One region of the Streptomyces sp. NPDC046925 genome, then DNA from elsewhere that is predicted to be linked to it. Evidence: riboswitches for the same ligand, from Rfam matches in the RefSeq annotation. Region 1 holds a riboswitch; each other region holds the start of a gene.
What was found. A riboswitch is a leader RNA that binds a small molecule or an ion and turns the genes downstream of it on or off. The one in region 1 is predicted to bind cobalamin.
Positions count from the first base shown of each region.

Region 1 (4,161 bases):
GCTTGCCCGCGCCGACGGAGCCGGTGAAGGACACTTTGTCGATGCCGGGATGCCCGACGAGGTACTCGCTCACCTCGCGGTCGGCCGAGATGATCGAGAGCACGCCCGGCGGCAGCCCCGCCTCGGTGGCGATCTCGGCGAGTATGTAGGCGTCGAGCGGCGCCTCGGGCGAGGTCTTGAGGATCACCGGGCAGCCGGCGAGCAGCGCGGGCGCGAGCTTGGCCGCGGCGGTGAACTGCGGGACGTTCCACGGCACGACGGCCGCCACGACGCCGACCGGCTCGCGCCGGACGAGGATCTTGCCGAGCGCTCCGTCGCGCTCCTCCTCGTAGGTGAAGTTCCGCGCGACGGTGAGCGCCGAGTCCCAGACCATCATCGCGGCGAGGGCCTGCACCATGATGCTGGAGGTGTACGGGGTGCCGTTCTCGGAGCTGATGACACGGGCGATCTCCTCGTGCCGTACGGCGAACGCGTCCTTGATCTTTGTGATGACCTCCATCCGCTCGTCGAGCGTCATCCGGGGCCATGGGCCGTCGTCGAAGGCCTTGCGCGCGGTGGCGACGGCCCGGTCGACGTCGGCGGGCGCGGCGTGCGGCACGCGCGCGAAGACCTGGCCGGTGTGCGGCGAGATCACCTCGATGACGTCCTTGCCGAGGGGGTCCACCAGCTCCCCGCCGATGAAAAGCTGCCCGTGTTCCACGATCTCGGTCATGGCTGACTGCCTCCTGCGGGATTCCGCCTGCGCGGCACGCTTTCTGACACTGTTTCAGAACTGATACCAGTTCTAGTTCCACTAGTCCACGGAGGGCAAGACTCAAGTAGCCTGACGAAAAGGTCGACTTGGGCGATCATTGGAACTAGTTCTAGTTGCGGACGAGAGAAGAAGAGGGCGCCCGATGACGCAGGTGACCGAACCGCAGGTGACCGAGCACGGCGGGGGCGTGTGGAGCATCAAGGTCCCGATCCCCGACAACCCCCTGGGCTTCACCCTCGTCCATCTCCTGGACACCGACGCGGGCCCCGTCCTCATCGACACGGGCTGGGACGACCCCACGTCCTGGGACGCGCTCGCCACCGGCCTCGCCGCCTGCGGCACGTCCGCCGACGCGGTGCACGGCGTCGTCATCACCCACCACCACCCCGACCACCACGGCCTCTCGGCCAAGGTCCGCGAGGCATCGGGCGCGTGGATCGCGATGCACGAGGCGGACGCGTCGGTCGTACGCCGCACGCGGACCGGGCCGCCCGCGCGCTGGTTCGACTACATGGCGGAGAAGCTGACGGCCGCGGGCGCCCCCGCCGACCATCTGGCCCCGCTGCTCGCCGCACGTGACGCGGGCCGCGCGCCCCGCCTGCCGGGCCTGGCCGCCGCGCTCCCCGACCGCGACATCACGCCGGGCGAACTGCTCGAACTACCGGGACGCAGGCTCCGCGCGATCTGGACCCCCGGCCACACGCCGGGCCACGTCTGCCTGCACCTGGAGGAGGAGCACCCGGCGCGGCTGCCCGGGCACGGGCGGCTGTTCTCCGGCGACCATCTGCTCCCCGGCATCACCCCGCACATCGGCCTGTACGAGGACCCCGACGACGACACGGTCACCGACCCCCTGGGCGACTACATCGACTCCCTGGAGCGCATCGGCCGCCTGGGCGCCGCCGAGGTGCTGCCCGCCCACCAGTACGCGTTCACGGACGCCCCGGCCCGCGTCCGGGAGATCCTGGCCCACCACGAGGAGCGCCTCACCGACCTGCTCGCCCTCCTCGCCGAACCCCTCACCCCCTGGCAACTCGCCGAGCGGATGGAGTGGAACCGCCCCTGGGACCAGATCCGCTACGGCTCGCGCAACATCGCCGTCTCCGAGGCCGAGGCACACGTACGGCGCCTGGTGAAGCTGGGCCGCGCGGAGGCGGTGGGCAACGATCCGGTGCGGTACCGGGCGGTGTGACCTTCACGGCGGGCCGTGCGACCTCCGCGGCGGGCCGTGTGGCCTCCGCGGGGAGCCGGTGCGGCCTTCGGGCGGGGGCGGGCAGCCCGGGCCGCTGCCCTACGGGCCGGTAGAGTGGGCTCGTCGTCATCATGCCCGTACAGGGGGAAGCCGGTGCGAATCCGGCGCTGACCCGCAACCGTATGCCGCACCCGCGCGGTAAGCCGGAATGCCCGGTACGGAACATGACCGGCTCGCGTCATCGGAACCGCCGATGACCGGCACCGTCGAGGTATACGGAGCCGGAGCCGCCCGGTGCCCGTGCCCAGCTACGCGCCCGTGCTGCCTCCGCTCCCCGCAGGGAGAGGCACCCGCCGCATCATGAACGTTCGCCGCAGCGCAGCGGTCCTGGCCGCCGTCGCCGTGTTCGGTTCGGTCGCCGCCCCGGCCGCCTTCGCGGACACCGCGTCCCCGTCGCCCTCCGCCAAGCTGCCCTCCGGCCTCTACGGCGACAGCGACCCCAAGTTCGACGGGGTGTTCCGGCAGTCGTACGCCCTGCTCGCCCAGGACTCGGCCGGTGTGAAGCCCGCCGCCAAGGCCGTCGACTGGCTGACGGGGCAGCAGTGCGCGAGCGGCGGTTTCGCCGCGTTCCGGGCCGACGCGGGCGAGCCGTGCGACTCCAAGACCATGGTCGACAGCAACTCGACCGCCGCCGCCGTGCAGGCGCTCGGCGCGCTCGGGGGCCAGGACAAGACCGTCAAGAAGAGCGTCGACTGGCTGAAGTCGGTGCAGAACGGCGACGGCGGCTGGGGCTACAACCCCGGCATGGACTCCGACGCCAACTCCACCGGCATCGTCATCGGCGCCCTGACCGCCGCGGGCCAGAAGCCGCAGTCGGTGAAGTCGCAGGATGGCAAGTCCGCGTACGACGCGCTGCCCGCGCTCTCCATGAGCTGCGACAAGGACGGCGGCGCCTTCGGCCTCGCGGACGTCAAGACCGGCAAGCTCTCGCCGAACGCGGACGCCACGGCGGCCGGTGTCCTCGGCGGCCACGGCAAGGGTCTGGTCGTCGACGAGGCGAAGAAGGAAGCCGCCGCCCCCAAGTGCGAGAAGGCCAAGACCGCCGAGCAGGCCGCGTCGAACGGCACGGGCTACCTCCTGAAGACCCTCGCCGAGGGCGACGACCACCTGATGTCCTCGCTGCCCGGCGCCAAGAACATGCCCGACCTCGGCAACACCGCGGACTCCGTGCTCGCGCTCGCCGCGGCCGGTCAGCCGGAGCAGGCGAAGAAGTCGGCCGAGTGGCTGTCGAAGAACTCCGCACAGTGGGCAGAGAAGTCCGGCCCCGCCGCCTACTCCCAGCTGATCTTCGCCGCCCACGCCGCGGGCATGGACCCGCGTGACTTCGGCGGCGCCGACCTCGTCAAGCAGCTCAACGCGCAGGGTCCCGCCCCGCAGGCTGCCGAGAAGGGCGACGAGAAGAAGGACAGCGACGACGACGGCAGCGGCGTCAGCATCTGGTGGATCATCGGCGTCGGCATGGTCGCCGGTATCGGCATCGGCTTCCTGTACAGCGGCAACAAGAAGAAGCAGCAGCTGTGACGCGGGGTCGCGCGCGGTGCGGGCGCCTGCTGGTCGGGGCGCTCGTCGCCGCCCTGCTCGGTGTCCTCGCCGCCGCCCCCGCACAGGCCGCCGGTTACCGCTACTGGTCCTTCTGGGACCGGGACGGCTCCTCGTGGGCGTACGCGAGCCAGGGGCCGAGCACCGCACGCCCCGACGACGGGTCCGTGCAGGGCTTCCGGTTCTCCGTGTCCGAGGACTCCAAGGACGCCGCGAAGCCGCGCGGCGCCGCCGACTTCGACACGATCTGCGCCAAGACCCCCGCCAAGGACGACCGCAAGCGGATCGCCCTAGTCATCGACTTCGGCACGGCCGCTGACGCCCCCGACGGCGAGACCCCGCAGCAGCGGCGTACCGCCTGCGCGCTGATCGCGGACGACGCGACGAGCGCGGACGCCCTCGCCGCGGTCGCCGGTCCGCTGCGCTACGACAGCAACGCCCTGCTGTGCGCCATCGCCGGCTACCCGAAGTCGGGCTGCGGCGAGCAGGTCGCGGGCAACGGAGAGCCCCAGAAGAAGAAGTCGGCCGCGAGCGAGGCAGGCGACAAGGAGGGCGGCTCCGGCGGCCCCTCCGTCGGCCTGATCGCGGGCGTCGCCGCCGTCGCCCTGCTCGGCGT
Region 1 covers NZ_JBEYWZ010000003.1:677,743-681,903, forward strand. Annotated here, with positions in the region: gene ABZ906_RS16300 (aldehyde dehydrogenase) at 1-712, opposite strand, end outside; gene ABZ906_RS16305 (MBL fold metallo-hydrolase) at 897-1,946, shown strand; cobalamin riboswitch at 2,047-2,181, shown strand; gene ABZ906_RS16310 (prenyltransferase/squalene oxidase repeat-containing protein) at 2,307-3,527, shown strand; gene ABZ906_RS16315 (SCO2322 family protein) at 3,524-4,161, shown strand, end outside.

Region 2 (4,161 bases), on a different contig from region 1:
TGCCGTACATCGCGCTCCAGCTGGTCGGCATCCAGGCCGTGCTCGACGTCATGGGCGTCGGCGGCGGTCCCGACACCAACTGGTTCATCAAGGACCTGCCGCTCCTGATCGCGTTCGCGGTGCTCGCCGCGTACACGTACTCGTCGGGTCTGCGCGCCCCCGCGCTGATCGCGTTCGTGAAGGACGGCCTGATCTACCTCGTCATCGCCGTCGCGATCATCTACATCCCGATCAAGCTCGGCGGATTCGACGCGATCTTCTCGGCGGCGAACGACAAGTTCTCCGCGGCCAACGAGGCGGCGGGCAAGCCCGTGGCGGGTCTCGCGCCGGGGCACACCGGGCAGTGGACCTACGCCACGCTCGCGCTCGGGTCCGCGCTCGCGCTGTTCATGTACCCGCACTCGATCACGGCGACGCTCTCCTCCAAGAGCCGCAACGTGATCCGCCGCAACACCACGATCCTGCCGCTCTACTCGCTGATGCTGGGCCTGCTGGCGCTGCTCGGCTTCATGGCGATCGCGGCCGGGGTCAAGGTGGAGAACGGGCAGCTGGCCATTCCGCAGCTGTTCGAGAACATGTTCCCCGACTGGTTCACCGGCGTCGCGTTCGCCGCCATCGGCATCGGCGCCCTCGTGCCCGCCGCGATCATGTCGATCGCGGCCGCGAACCTCTTCACCAGGAACATCTACAAGGACTTCCTCAAGCCGGACGCGACGCCCGAGCAGGAGACGAAGGTCTCCAAGCTGGTCTCGCTCCTGGTGAAGGTGGGCGCGCTCGCCTTCGTCCTCACCATGGACAAGACGGTCGCGATCAACTTCCAGCTCCTGGGCGGCATCTGGATCCTGCAGACCATGCCCGCACTGGTCGGCGGCCTGTTCACGCGCTGGTTCCACCGCTGGGCGCTGCTCGCCGGCTGGGCGGTCGGCATGGTCTACGGAACGGCCGCCGCGTACGGTGTCGCCTCGCCGACGCAGAAGCACTTCGGCGGCTCGTCGGACGAGATCCCCGGCATCGGCGAGATCGGCTACATCGGCCTCACGGCGTTCGTCCTGAACGTGTTGGTCACCGTGGCCCTCACCTTCGTCCTGCGCGCCGTGAAGGCCCCTGACGGCATCGACGAGACCTCCCCCGGCGACTACACCGCGGACGTCGGCGACCCCGGCGTCGTGGAGGAGCTTCCCCCGGCCACGGCGGGAGCGCCGGTCGGGCACTGAGCCGTCCTACGCAAGCGAATGACACGGGCCGCCGGAGCAATCCGGCGGCCCGTCGTCGTATGCGTACGGCGTCACGAGGTCCTGTAGAGATCCGTCCGGACGTGTGCGGCCGCCTTGGCCGCCGCGAGTATCGCCACGTCCTTGTCGGTGCCCGCGTCCACCAGGACGAGCACGCCGCCGACCCGCACCTCGACCTTGTGGCGCGCGGTGCCGTCGTACTCGTCGCCGCCCGTGGTCCGCGTGCTCTCCACGATGGCTTCGTCGCCGAGGTCCGGCAGCTTCCCGGCCGTGTGGTGCTCCCGAACCGGAGCCGCCTCGGTGTCGACGGTGACGCGGGGGCATGCGTCGTTGAGCTGCCTGCGCAGCGTGACGTGGCGCTTCGCCCGCTCGACCGGCATCGAGACCAGGGCCACGTGGACGAACGGGTCCTTGTCCTCGATCGCGCCCGGGAAGGGCCGCACCGTGTGGCCCGCGCTGTTCCCCCGCAGTCGCGCCAACTCCTCGCGCGCGTCCTTGCCGGGAGCGCAGCTGCCCCAATCGCCGCCGCCGTACTGCTGACCGAAGGCGCCGGTGGTGACGTCGTATGCCTTGGCCTTCGGCCCGACCTCCTTCGCGGGCAGCAGAGCGGCCTTGAGTTCGGCCTCCGTGAAGACCTTGCGGGGATCGGCCTCGCCGTCGACCCCGACCTCCCCGGTCCGCTTCTGCGTCGGCACGGGCTTCGGATCGGCCGCCTTCACCTGGTCCTCACCGCCGCCGCACGCGCTGAGCAGCGTCATCAACAGCGCGGCACAACCCGCGACCCGAGCTCGCACACCGACTCCCCCCGTTGGGCCATCAGTTCGGCCTCCAGTTCGGCCTTCAGTTCGGCCGCCACCCTAGAGGATCCACGCACCGACACAAGATATGGGGCTGCCGCTCAGAGCCAGCACAAGATGTATGCTCGTGCTCGCTGTCGCCGCAGGGGAATCCGGTGCAAGTCCGGAACTGTCCCGCAACGGTGTATGAGTACGTATTTGTCGTACCCATGAGTCCGAGGACCTGCCGACAGTGCACCCGTTCCGTCCGGTTCGGGTGCCGACGACGTCCGGGCCTCGTGGAATGGGCTGGTGGACGCGGAGCACCGCCCTGCCCGGGCGCGCCCGTGTGTCACTCCTGCCCTCCCTCAAGGCTCCGAGCCGAGCGAGGGAGTGCTCCGTGACCATCGCGCCAGCCGAACCTGCGTCAGCGCAGACCACCGACGGTCAGCAGACCGCCGACGGCCCGGGAACCGCGCTGCTGCGTACCCTGACCGAACTGACCGCCGACCTCCCCGACGCCGACCCCGGCAGAGTCGCCGCCGCCGCGCTGCGGGGCCGCTCGGCCAAGGCCGATGTGGCGGAGCTGCGGGAGCTGGCGACCGAGGCGGCTGCCGGGCTCATCTCCGAGGACCCCACGTACTCGCAGCTGGCGGCCAGGCTCCTCACGCTCAGCATCCGGGAGGAGGCCGCGTCGCAGGGCGTGCGCAGCTTCTCCGACTCGGTCGCCGTGGGGCATCGCGAGGGCCTGATCGCGGACCGCACCGCCGCGTTCGCCGTGGACCACGCGGAGCGCCTGGACGGTCTCGTGGACGACGCCATCGAGGACGGCGCCGACTTCCGCTTCGGCTACTTCGGCCTGCGCACCCTGCACAGCCGCTATCTCCTGCGCCATCCGATCACCCGGCACGTCATCGAGACCCCGCAGCACTTCATGCTGCGCGTGGCGAGCGGCCTCGCCGAGGACGGCAGCGCCCGCTCGGTGGACGAAGTCGCCTCCCTGTACCGCCTGATGAGCCGCCTGGACTACCTGCCGTCGTCGCCGACGCTCTTCAACTCCGGCACGCGGCATCCGCAGATGTCGTCCTGCTACCTCCTCGACTCCCCGCTGGACGAGCTGGACTCCATCTACGACCGCTACCACCAGGTCGCGCGCCTCTCCAAGCACGCGGGCGGCATCGGCCTCTCGTACTCCCGCATCCGCGCCCGCGGTTCGCTGATCCGCGGCACGAACGGGCACTCCAACGGCATCGTGCCGTTCCTGAAGACCCTGGACGCGTCGGTCGCCGCCGTGAACCAGGGCGGCCGGCGCAAGGGCGCGGCCGCCGTCTACCTGGAGACGTGGCACTCCGACATCGAGGAGTTCCTGGAGCTGCGCGACAACACGGGTGAGGACGCCCGTCGCACGCACAACCTCAACCTCGCGCACTGGATCCCGGACGAGTTCATGCGCCGGGTCGCCGCCGACCAGGACTGGTCGCTGTTCTCCCCGGCCGACGTGCCCGAGCTCGTCGACCTGTGGGGCGACGACTTCGACGCCGCCTACCGCAAGGCCGAGGCCGCCGGGCTGGCCCGCAAGACCATCCCGGCCCGCGACCTCTACGGCCGCATGATGCGCACCCTCGCGCAGACCGGCAACGGCTGGATGACGTTCAAGGACGCCGCCAACCGCACCGCCAACCAGACGGCGGAGCCCGGCCACACCGTCCACTCCTCCAACCTCTGCACGGAGATCCTGGAGGTGACGGACGACGGGGAGACGGCCGTCTGCAACCTGGGCTCGGTGAACCTCGGCGCGTTCGTGGACACGGCTGCCGGTGACATCGACTGGCAGCGGCTGGACGAGACCGTCCGTACCGCCGTCACGTTCCTCGACCGCGTCGTGGACATCAACTTCTACCCGACCGAGCAGGCGGGCCGCTCGAACGCCAGGTGGCGTCCGGTGGGCCTGGGCGCGATGGGCCTCCAGGACGTCTTCTTCCAGCTGAAGCTGCCCTTCGACTCCCCCGCCGCGCGCGCCCTCTCGACGCGCATCGCCGAGCGGATCATGCTCGCCGCATACGAGGCGTCCGCCGACCTCGCCGAGCGCAACGGTCCGCTGCCCGCCTGGGAGAAGACCCGCACCGCGCGCGGCGTCCTGCACCCCGACCACT
Region 2 covers NZ_JBEYWZ010000006.1:343,894-348,054, reverse strand. Annotated here, with positions in the region: gene mctP (monocarboxylate uptake permease MctP) at 1-1,214, shown strand, start outside; gene ABZ906_RS25950 (hypothetical protein) at 1,286-2,026, opposite strand; cobalamin riboswitch at 2,134-2,275, shown strand; gene ABZ906_RS25945 (ribonucleoside-diphosphate reductase subunit alpha) at 2,409-4,161, shown strand, end outside.
Region 2: linked by a shared signal. The riboswitch ahead of ABZ906_RS25945 (ribonucleoside-diphosphate reductase subunit alpha) and the one ahead of ABZ906_RS16310 (prenyltransferase/squalene oxidase repeat-containing protein) in region 1 are both predicted to bind cobalamin.

Region 3 (4,161 bases), on a different contig from region 1:
GCGGTGCCGCACGCAGGCCGCGTACGGACGCGTCGACGGCGTCGTTGGCGTCGGAGAACGCCCACACCAGCAGTCCCGATGCGTCGCGGGCGATCTTCTGGGCCCGGGCGAGCAGGCTCAGCCGGTCCTGCTCGTCGCGGGTGGTGCGGGCCCGCTCGAGCAGCGTGTCGAACTTCTTCGAGGCGTACTGCGTCTGGTTGCGGGCCGCTCCGCCGCGCACCCGCTGTTGCAGGAAGTCGGAGACGGGCAGCGTGGAGGTGGTGTTGAAGGCGGCGACGCCCTTCGTCTTGATCTCGGAGAAGTACGTGCTGGACGCGCGGGTGTTGGCGCTCAGCTTCAGCCCGACCTCGCGCAGCTGGCGCGCCATCAGGTCAGCGGCCGGCTCCCAGGCGGCGTCGACGGAGCTGGTCTCCACAGTGATGTGCAGCCCCTCGGCCCCTGCCGCCTTCACCAGCCTGCGCGCCTCGCCGACATCCCGTGCCCGCGGCTCGAGGTCGTCCGGGTAGCCGCGCAGGCCCATGCCGAACAGGTCGTTGCCGCTCTCGCCGTGGCCGGCCAGCGCGATGCGTACCAGGGCCGCCCGGTCGATGCCGAGCTGCACGGCCCGTACCAGGCGCGGATCGTCGAACGGTTCGCGTCCGGTGCGCAGGAGGAGTTGCTGCGCGGTCGCCCGCTTGGCCGTCAGGAGCCGGGTCGAGCCCTCCTTCTTGAGGCGTTCCACGGAGGATCCGGCCATGTCGGCGGCGTAGTGCACCTGCCCGGAGAGCAGCGCGTTGAGCCGCGCCGCCTCGTCGTTCGCCGGGACGATTTCGAGCTCGGCGATGTGCGGGGCACCGTCCCAGTGGTCCGCCCAGCGGCGGTAGCGGGCGGTGCCTCCGGGGGTGAACGACACATAGGTGAAGGGGCCGGAGCCGACGGGCTTGCGGAAGTCCTTCGTCCCCTCGGGGATGATCTCGGTGCCGGGTCCGGCGAGGACGGTGGGAAACTCGAAGTTCGGCGCCTTCAGCCGGAAGACCACGGAGCGTTCGCCGTCGGCCTTACTGGCGGCGAAGTCGATCGAGGAGAGCAGCACTTGGGAGGGCGAGCCGGTGGCGGGGTCGGCGGCCCGGCGGTAGCTGTAGAGGACGTCCTTCGCGGTGACGGGCCTGCCGTCGTGGAAGTGCGCCCCGCGCAGGCGTATGCGCCACCGGGTGCCCGAGGCGTCGCTCTCCCAGGACTCCGCGAGCCGCGCTCGGACCGACATGTCGTCCGCGTACGTACCGAGCGTGTCGTACAGGGCCTTGGCGCGGGCCTGGTCGACGAAGTTGGGGGCGACGTGGGGGTCGAGGGTTTCCCGGGAGCCGCCGGCCGTGAACGCCGCGCGGAACCGGTCGCTTCCACCCCCGTCCTTCCCGTCTGCGCCGCAGCCGGTGAGCAGGCCGGACGCGGTCAGTGCCAGGGCTCCTCCGGCGGCCAGCACCCCTCGTCTGCCGGGCTGTGGCCGCTGCTCGGGCTCCGTGCGGGCATGCGTGAGCACAGTCGATCCTCTCCGGGGTGTCCTCGCCCCTGCAGTCAGACCGGCGACGGGTCAGTCTCCTGACTCCCGGATCGTCGCTCGCCTCCGCCTTCCCGCCCGCGTCAGCGGACAGTGGCGTGCAGGAGGATCGCTCCCCGGTCACAGTGGCGGGACCGCGCCGGACTCACACCGGCTTCCTGGTTCCCGTCGCCTCGTGTGCTCATTGTTGCGTACGAGGCGACGGAGCAGGCCCCCCGGGCGTGTGGAGCGGAGCTGCCCGGACCTCAGGTGAGATAGTCGACGGATCGGCGGATTCCACCCCCGACGACCACGAACCAGACGCCGATCCACCCGCCCCGAACCCGAGGAGCCACCCGGTGGATGACCTCACACAGCGGCTCGCCCCACGGTGCCGCCCATGATCCCGTTCGCCCTGTACCTCCCCGGATCAGGCGCCCTCCCGCGATGGGTACAGATCACGGTCGCCGTCGTGGTCATCGGCGCGATGGCCACCCGCATCTGGCTGTTCCTGCGCCGCCGGAAGTGAAGGGTGCGGGCACAGCTTCCGGACGACGCCGGGGCGGTTGTGGAAGGGGTCGTCTTCGCGCGGCGTGGTGATGCTGCCCGATGGCAGGCCACCTCGGGGTCTCCGACCGTCAGCCCTCCGCCGCCCACGCCAAAAGCTGCTGGATGCGCAGGCCCCGGCGGGCGTCGATCGGCGTGGAGCGGTTGGCGCGTACCGCGTGTGCGAATTCTCGGCGCAGCACGGGCCAGCATTCCTCGTGGTCCAGTTCCGCCGTGTCGTAGACGAGTTCGTCGCCGGGGCCGAGCAGTTCCACCCGGGTGCGGGCCCGCGGAAGCCGTACGGAGCCCGAGAGCGAGGCCTGGCTCACCGCGCCGTTCTCGTGTTCGCAGGTCAGCTCGGTCCAGCGGCGCGGGTCTCCGGTGGAGCGTACGGAGGTGATGGGGCCGACAGCGGTGTCGAGGAGATCGAGGAGGTGCGGGCCAAGGTCGAGCAGTGCGCCGTGCTCCATGCGCCAGGCGGTGGCGAAGTCCCCGCCCAGGAAGGCGCCGTGGAGGTAGCAGGAGCGGGCGCCGGTGACCTCCACGTGCCGCGCCGCTTCCAGGAAGGCGCGGGTGGCCGGGTGATAGCGCTTGGTGAGGACGAGTTGGGAGACCACGCCCGCTTCCTCGACCGCGTCCGCCACACGCCGCGCCCCGGCGAGATCCGGGGCCAGGGGCTTTTCGAGCAGCAGCGCCTTGCCGGCCTTCGCGGCGCGGGGCGCCAACTCGGCCTGGACGGCGGGGGGTACGGCGAAGGCGACGGCCTCGCAGTGGTCGAGGAGTTCGTCGAAGCTCGCGGCGACGGCCGCACCGTAGGGCGCCGCGGTCTCGGCCGCCGCTTCCGGGCGGCGGGCCCACACGGCGGCCAGCGTCGTCTCGGGTCCGGCGGCCAGCATCCGCGCATGCATGACGCGCGCCCACGGCCCGGCACCGACCAGGCCGACCCTCACCGGCGCGGGCGAACCGGCGGCGGAGTCGGCGGGCTCGGCGGGCGAAGGGCGGGAGCTGCTGTCGCTCATGGGGTCTCCGTTCAAGCGTGTGCTTGCGCTTGTGCGTAGTGCGTAGGTGGTGGTGTCGTCGGTCAGGGCGTCGACGCGTCCAGTCGTGCGTCCGCGCGATCCGGCGAGTAGAGGTGTTCCACGACCATCTCGCCCGCGCCCATCAGGCCTGCCCGGTCCCCCAGTTGTGCGGTGACCACGTTCAGGTTGGCCGTGGTGCGGGGCATGGCGCGCTGGTAGAGCAGTTCGCGTACGCCGGTCATGAAGGGGGCTCCGGCGAGGTCGCCTGCGAGCATCAGGACGCCGGGGTTGAGCAGGGTGACCACGGTGGCAAGCACCTCCCCGACGCGCTGGCCCGCCTCCCTGGCCAGGCGGATGGCGTCGGGCTGGCCGTCGGCCAGGTGCTGGTGCACGCCCGAACCGGACGTGGTGGGAATGCCGAGCGCGGAGAGCTGTCCGGCCAGGGCGCGTCCGCTGGCGACCGCGGCGAGGCAGCCGTAGGAGCCGCACATGCACAGCGCGTCGGGCCGGTCGTGCAGCCGGATGTGGCCGATGTCGCCGGCGCCGCCGTCGATGCCGCGGTAGACCTCGTCGCCGACGACAACTCCCGCGCCGATACCGGTCGATGCCTTGATGAGCAGGAACGCGGCGCAGTCCGCATGGCCCGCGCGGTGCTCGGCGTACGCCATGAGGTTGGCGTCGTTGTCGACCAGGACGGGCACCGGGCCGGGTTCCAGCGAGGCGCCGACCTGCTCCGCGTACGCCGCCTGCATCTGTTCCCGGATGGGGAAGCGGTCCCAGCCCGGCATGATCGGCGGTTGGATGACCTGGCCGAGCTCGAAGTCGACGGGGCCGGGGACGGACATGCCGATCCCCGCCACCTTGCCCGGCTCGGTCCCGGCTTCGGCGAGCAGGGGCAGGAACCAGCCGGCCAGGGTGTCGATGACCTTGGCGGGCCCGTCGGTGACGAGGACGGGTCCCGAGGTCTCGGCCAGTACGTCACCGGCCAGGTCGAGGACGGCGGCCCGTGCGTGCCGGGTCTCCAGGTCCACGGCCAGGACCACCGCGTGCGAGGCGTCGAACTCCAGGAGGGCGGAGGGCCGT
Region 3 covers NZ_JBEYWZ010000010.1:152,110-156,270, forward strand. Annotated here, with positions in the region: gene ABZ906_RS32720 (ABC transporter substrate-binding protein) at 1-1,516, opposite strand, end outside; cobalamin riboswitch at 1,569-1,698, opposite strand; gene ABZ906_RS32725 (hypothetical protein) at 1,914-2,042, shown strand; gene ABZ906_RS32730 (Gfo/Idh/MocA family oxidoreductase) at 2,152-3,078, opposite strand; gene ABZ906_RS32735 (ROK family protein) at 3,141-4,161, opposite strand, start outside.
Region 3: linked by a shared signal. The riboswitch ahead of ABZ906_RS32720 (ABC transporter substrate-binding protein) and the one ahead of ABZ906_RS16310 (prenyltransferase/squalene oxidase repeat-containing protein) in region 1 are both predicted to bind cobalamin.

Region 4 (4,161 bases), on a different contig from region 1:
TACGGCGGGCGCGGTCCTTGGCCGAGCGGGTCGCGAGATCGTCGCCGTCCAGGAGTACGCGGCCGCCGGTGGGCGTGAGGGTGCCGTAGACGCAGCGCAGGAGGGTGGTCTTGCCGCTGCCGTTGGGGCCGACGAGGCCGACGGTCTCGCCCCTGGCGGCGTGCAGGGTGACGTCGTCGACGAGGGTTTTCCCACTCGTGCGGTAGGTGAGGGACTCGGTGGTCAGGATCGCCGCCGGGTTGCTCATGCGGTTGCCTCCGTACGGTTCCTTCGCAGCATCCACAGGAAGAACGGGCCGCCCGTCAGCGCGGTCAGGACACCCACCGGGATGTCCTGCGGCGCCGCGACCGTGCGCGCGGCGAGGTCGGCGGCCACCAGGAACACCGCGCCCATCAGGGCCACCACCGGCAGGAGCGCCCGGTGGGCGGCGCCGACCAGCATCCGGGCGGCGTGCGGGACCATCAGGCCGACGAAGCCGATGGCTCCGCTGTACGCGACGAGTACGCCGGTCAGGAGCGAGGCGAGGACGAAGACGGCGGCGCGGAAGCGGGCCGTGTCCAGGCCGAGGACGGTGGCGCCCTCCTCGCCGACCAGGAGCAGGTCGAGGGGGCGGGCCAGGGCGATGAGCAGCGCCGTGCCCGCGATGAGGGCGGTGCCGGGCAGGGCGAGCATGTCCCAGCGGGCGCTGCCGAGGCCGCCCAGCGTCCAGTACAGGACTTCCTTCAGGTGGTCCGCGCTGTCGGCCATGATCAGGATGAGGCTGGTCAGGGCGGAGAGGATGTACGAGACGGCCACTCCGGCGAGGATCAGTCGGCCGGTGGCGAAGCCGCCGCCTCCCGATCTGGCCAGGGTGTAGACGACGAGCAGGGAGAGCAGGGCTCCCGCGAAGGCGGCGGCCGGGATGGTGACGGTGGTGGCGAGTCCCGCGCCGAGGCCGAAGACGCTGCCGAGGACGATGACGGCGACGGCTCCGGCCGAGGCGCCGGAGGAGACGCCGAGCAGGAACGGGTCGGCCAGGGGGTTCCTCACCAGGGCCTGGAGGACCGTGCCGATGACTGCGAGCCCGGCGCCTACGGCTGCGCCGAGCAGGACCCTGGGGAGTCTTACGTCCAGGACGATGGTGCGGAACGGGGAGAGCTCCGCCCTCCCCGTGAGGATCTCCAGTACCTGGGGCGCCGGGATGCGGACGGAGCCCAGCGCAAGCCCCGCGACGACCGCTGCCGCGAGGGCCGCGAGCAGCCCTGTGACAACCGCGCCGTAACGGAGCTTTCTGTTGACCCCGTCCCGGTTGCCGTACATCACCGGCTTCGCCGAGTTCGTCCTCAAACGCCGGACGGGCTGGATGTTCACAGCTGGTCCGCCAGCTTGTTCACCGCCGTCGGTGCTCTCACCCCCGTGACCGCGTCCGACAGCGGCAGGGTCGCGAAGCGCTTGTGTTTGATGGCGGGGACGTCTGCCAGGACCGGGTCGTCGAGGAGGCGCTTCTTCTTCTGGGCCACCGTCGTGCCGCCGTAGTCGAGGATGACGATCACCTCGGGGTTGCGGTCGACGACCGATTCCCAGGACGCGTCGCCGAAGGACTTGTCCAGGTCGGCGAAGACGTTGCGGCCGCCGGCCCGTTCGATGATGTCGTTGCCGATGCCCCGGCCGCCCGCCGTGAACGCGCTCTTGTCGCCGCTGTCGTAGACGAAGACGGGGACGGGCTCGCGGTCCTGCGTCTTCTTCGCCGCGTCCGCCAGTTCGCGTTCGGCGCCACTGACCCACTGGTCGGCGCGCGCCCGTACCCCGAAGGTGGAGCCGACCTGCCGCACCTCGCGGTAGACGTCGTCCATGGTCACGGCCTTCTTCGCGCAGCCCTCGACGTTCAGGCGGCTCTCGATGCCGGACTTGGCCAGGGCCGCGCGGCTGCGGCCCTCGCCCGCGAGGAAGGCGCTCGCGTAGCCGCCGTAGACGAAGTCGGGGTTCGCGGCCAGGAGCTTCTCGTACGAGGGGTACTCCTTGGCGAGGACGGGGGTGTCCGCGTACGCCTTCGCGTACTTCGGCAGGACCTTGTCGTCGAGGTACGCCGTCCCGGCCAGGCGGTCCTCCAGGCCCAGTTCGAGCATGACTTCCGTCGCGTGCTGGTTCATCGTCACGGCACGCTTCGGCGGGGCGTCGTACGTCGTCTTCACGCCGCAGTTCGTGACCGTGTACGGGAAGCCGGGGGCTTTGGACTCCGGCTTGGACGTGCTGCCGTCGGAGGTGGACGAGCACGCGGCGAGCGGGGTGAGCAGGGCCGCGGCTATGAGCACGCGCAGGGTCGCGCGTATGGGGCGGGACATGGCTGAGCTGCCTCCTCCAGGGGATTTCCGCGTCCCCTGCGTCGTGGGAGAAAGAGGCGGCAGGTCAGTTCCTGACTGCCCCGCCCGCGAGGGGAGGGGTCACAGTGGCGGGACCGTGCCGGATTCGCACCGGCTTCCTGGGTCCTGCCGCCCGAAAGGTGAGCTCAGTATGCCTGGACGACCTTCACCTCTTCTTCGGTGACCTCGCCCTCGACGATCCGGAAGGAGCGGAACTGGAACTCGCCCGCGTCGTCGGTGTCGGCCGTGGAGACCAGGACGTAGTGGGCGGCGGGCTCGTTCGCGTACGAGATGTCCGTGCGCGAGGGGTATGCCTCGGTCGCCGTGTGCGAGTGGTAGACGATCACCGGCTCCTCGTCGCGGTCGTCCATCTCGCGGTAGAGCTTGAGCAGGTCGGTCGAGTCGAACTCGTAGAACGTGGGCGAGCGGGCCGCGTTCAGCATCGGGATGAAGCGTTCCGGGCGGCCGGTGCCCTCGGGGCCCGCGACCACACCGCAGGCCTCGTCGGGGTGGTCCTGGCGCGCGTGCGCGACGATCTGGTCGTGGAGGGCCTGGGTGAGGGTCAGCATGGCAGCCAGGATAAGCAGAAGGGCCGGCCCGTACCGAAGAGTGGTACGAACCGGCCCACATGCTGGGATCAGCGGTGATCAGACGGTGATCGGGACCCGTCGGGCGGGCCCCGTCGGTCAGAACCCGTCGGTCAGGACTTGACCGCGTCCTTCGGGCCCGACTGGCCGCCGCCCGCCGACGCCTTGTTCTTGCGCTGCATGGCCAGGTAGCCGATGCCGAGGATCAGCGCCCACACCGGAGCCGCGTAGAGCGAGATCCGCGCGTCCTTGTCGATGCCCATCATCACGATGACCATCGCGATGAAGGCGAGCGCGAACCAGCTCGTGTACGGAGCGCCCGGCGCCCGGAAGGTGGACTGCGGGAGCTCGCCGCGGTCGGCCTTGCGGCGGTACTTGATCTGGCAGACCAGGATCATGATCCAGGCCCACATGCCGGAGATGGTCGCGAAGGAGACGACGTAGTTGAACGCCTCGCCCGGCCACTGGTAGTTGATCCAGACGCCGACCAGCATCAGCGCGGCGGAGAAGGTGGTGCCCACGAGCGGCAGGCCGTTCTTCGTGAGCTTGGTGAAGAACGCCGGTCCCTGGCCGTTGAGCGCCAGGTCACGCAGCATGCGGCCGGTGGAGTACATGCCGGAGTTGCAGGAGGAGAGCGCGGCCGTCAGGACGACGAAGTTGACGATCGCGGCGCCGACGCCGAGGCCCATCTTGTCGAAGGCGGCGACGAACGGCGAGACGCCCGGCACGAACTCCGTCCACGGCACGACCGAGAGGATCATGATGAGCGCGCCGACGTAGAAGACGGCGATGCGCCACGGCACGGTGTTGATGGCCTTGGGCAGGACGGTCTTGGGGTCCTTGGACTCGCCCGCGGTGACGCCGACCAGCTCGACGGCGAGGAAGGCGAACATCACGATCTGGAGCGTCATCAGCGTGGAGCCGATGCCGTTCGGGAAGAAGCCGCCCTGGTCCCACAGGTGGGTCACGGAGGCGGTGTCACCGGCGTCGGAGAAGCCGATGGTGAGGATGCCGGCGCAGATCAGGATCATGCCGATGATCGCGGTGACCTTGACCATCGAGAACCAGAACTCGAGCTCGCCGAAGAGCTTCACGGAGATCAGGTTGGCGCCGTACAGGATGACCGTGAAGATCAGCGCGTAACCCCATTGGGGGATGGCGTCATGGGTCCAGTACTGCATGTACTGGGCCGCTGCCGTGACTTCCGTGATGCCGGTGACGACCCAGAAGAGCCA
Region 4 covers NZ_JBEYWZ010000008.1:159,763-163,923, reverse strand. Annotated here, with positions in the region: gene ABZ906_RS29360 (ABC transporter ATP-binding protein) at 1-247, opposite strand, end outside; gene ABZ906_RS29355 (iron ABC transporter permease) at 244-1,299, opposite strand; gene ABZ906_RS29350 (ABC transporter substrate-binding protein) at 1,347-2,321, opposite strand; cobalamin riboswitch at 2,366-2,522, opposite strand; gene ABZ906_RS29345 (M67 family metallopeptidase) at 2,486-2,908, opposite strand; gene ABZ906_RS29340 (amino acid permease) at 3,040-4,161, opposite strand, start outside.
Region 4: linked by a shared signal. The riboswitch ahead of ABZ906_RS29350 (ABC transporter substrate-binding protein) and the one ahead of ABZ906_RS16310 (prenyltransferase/squalene oxidase repeat-containing protein) in region 1 are both predicted to bind cobalamin.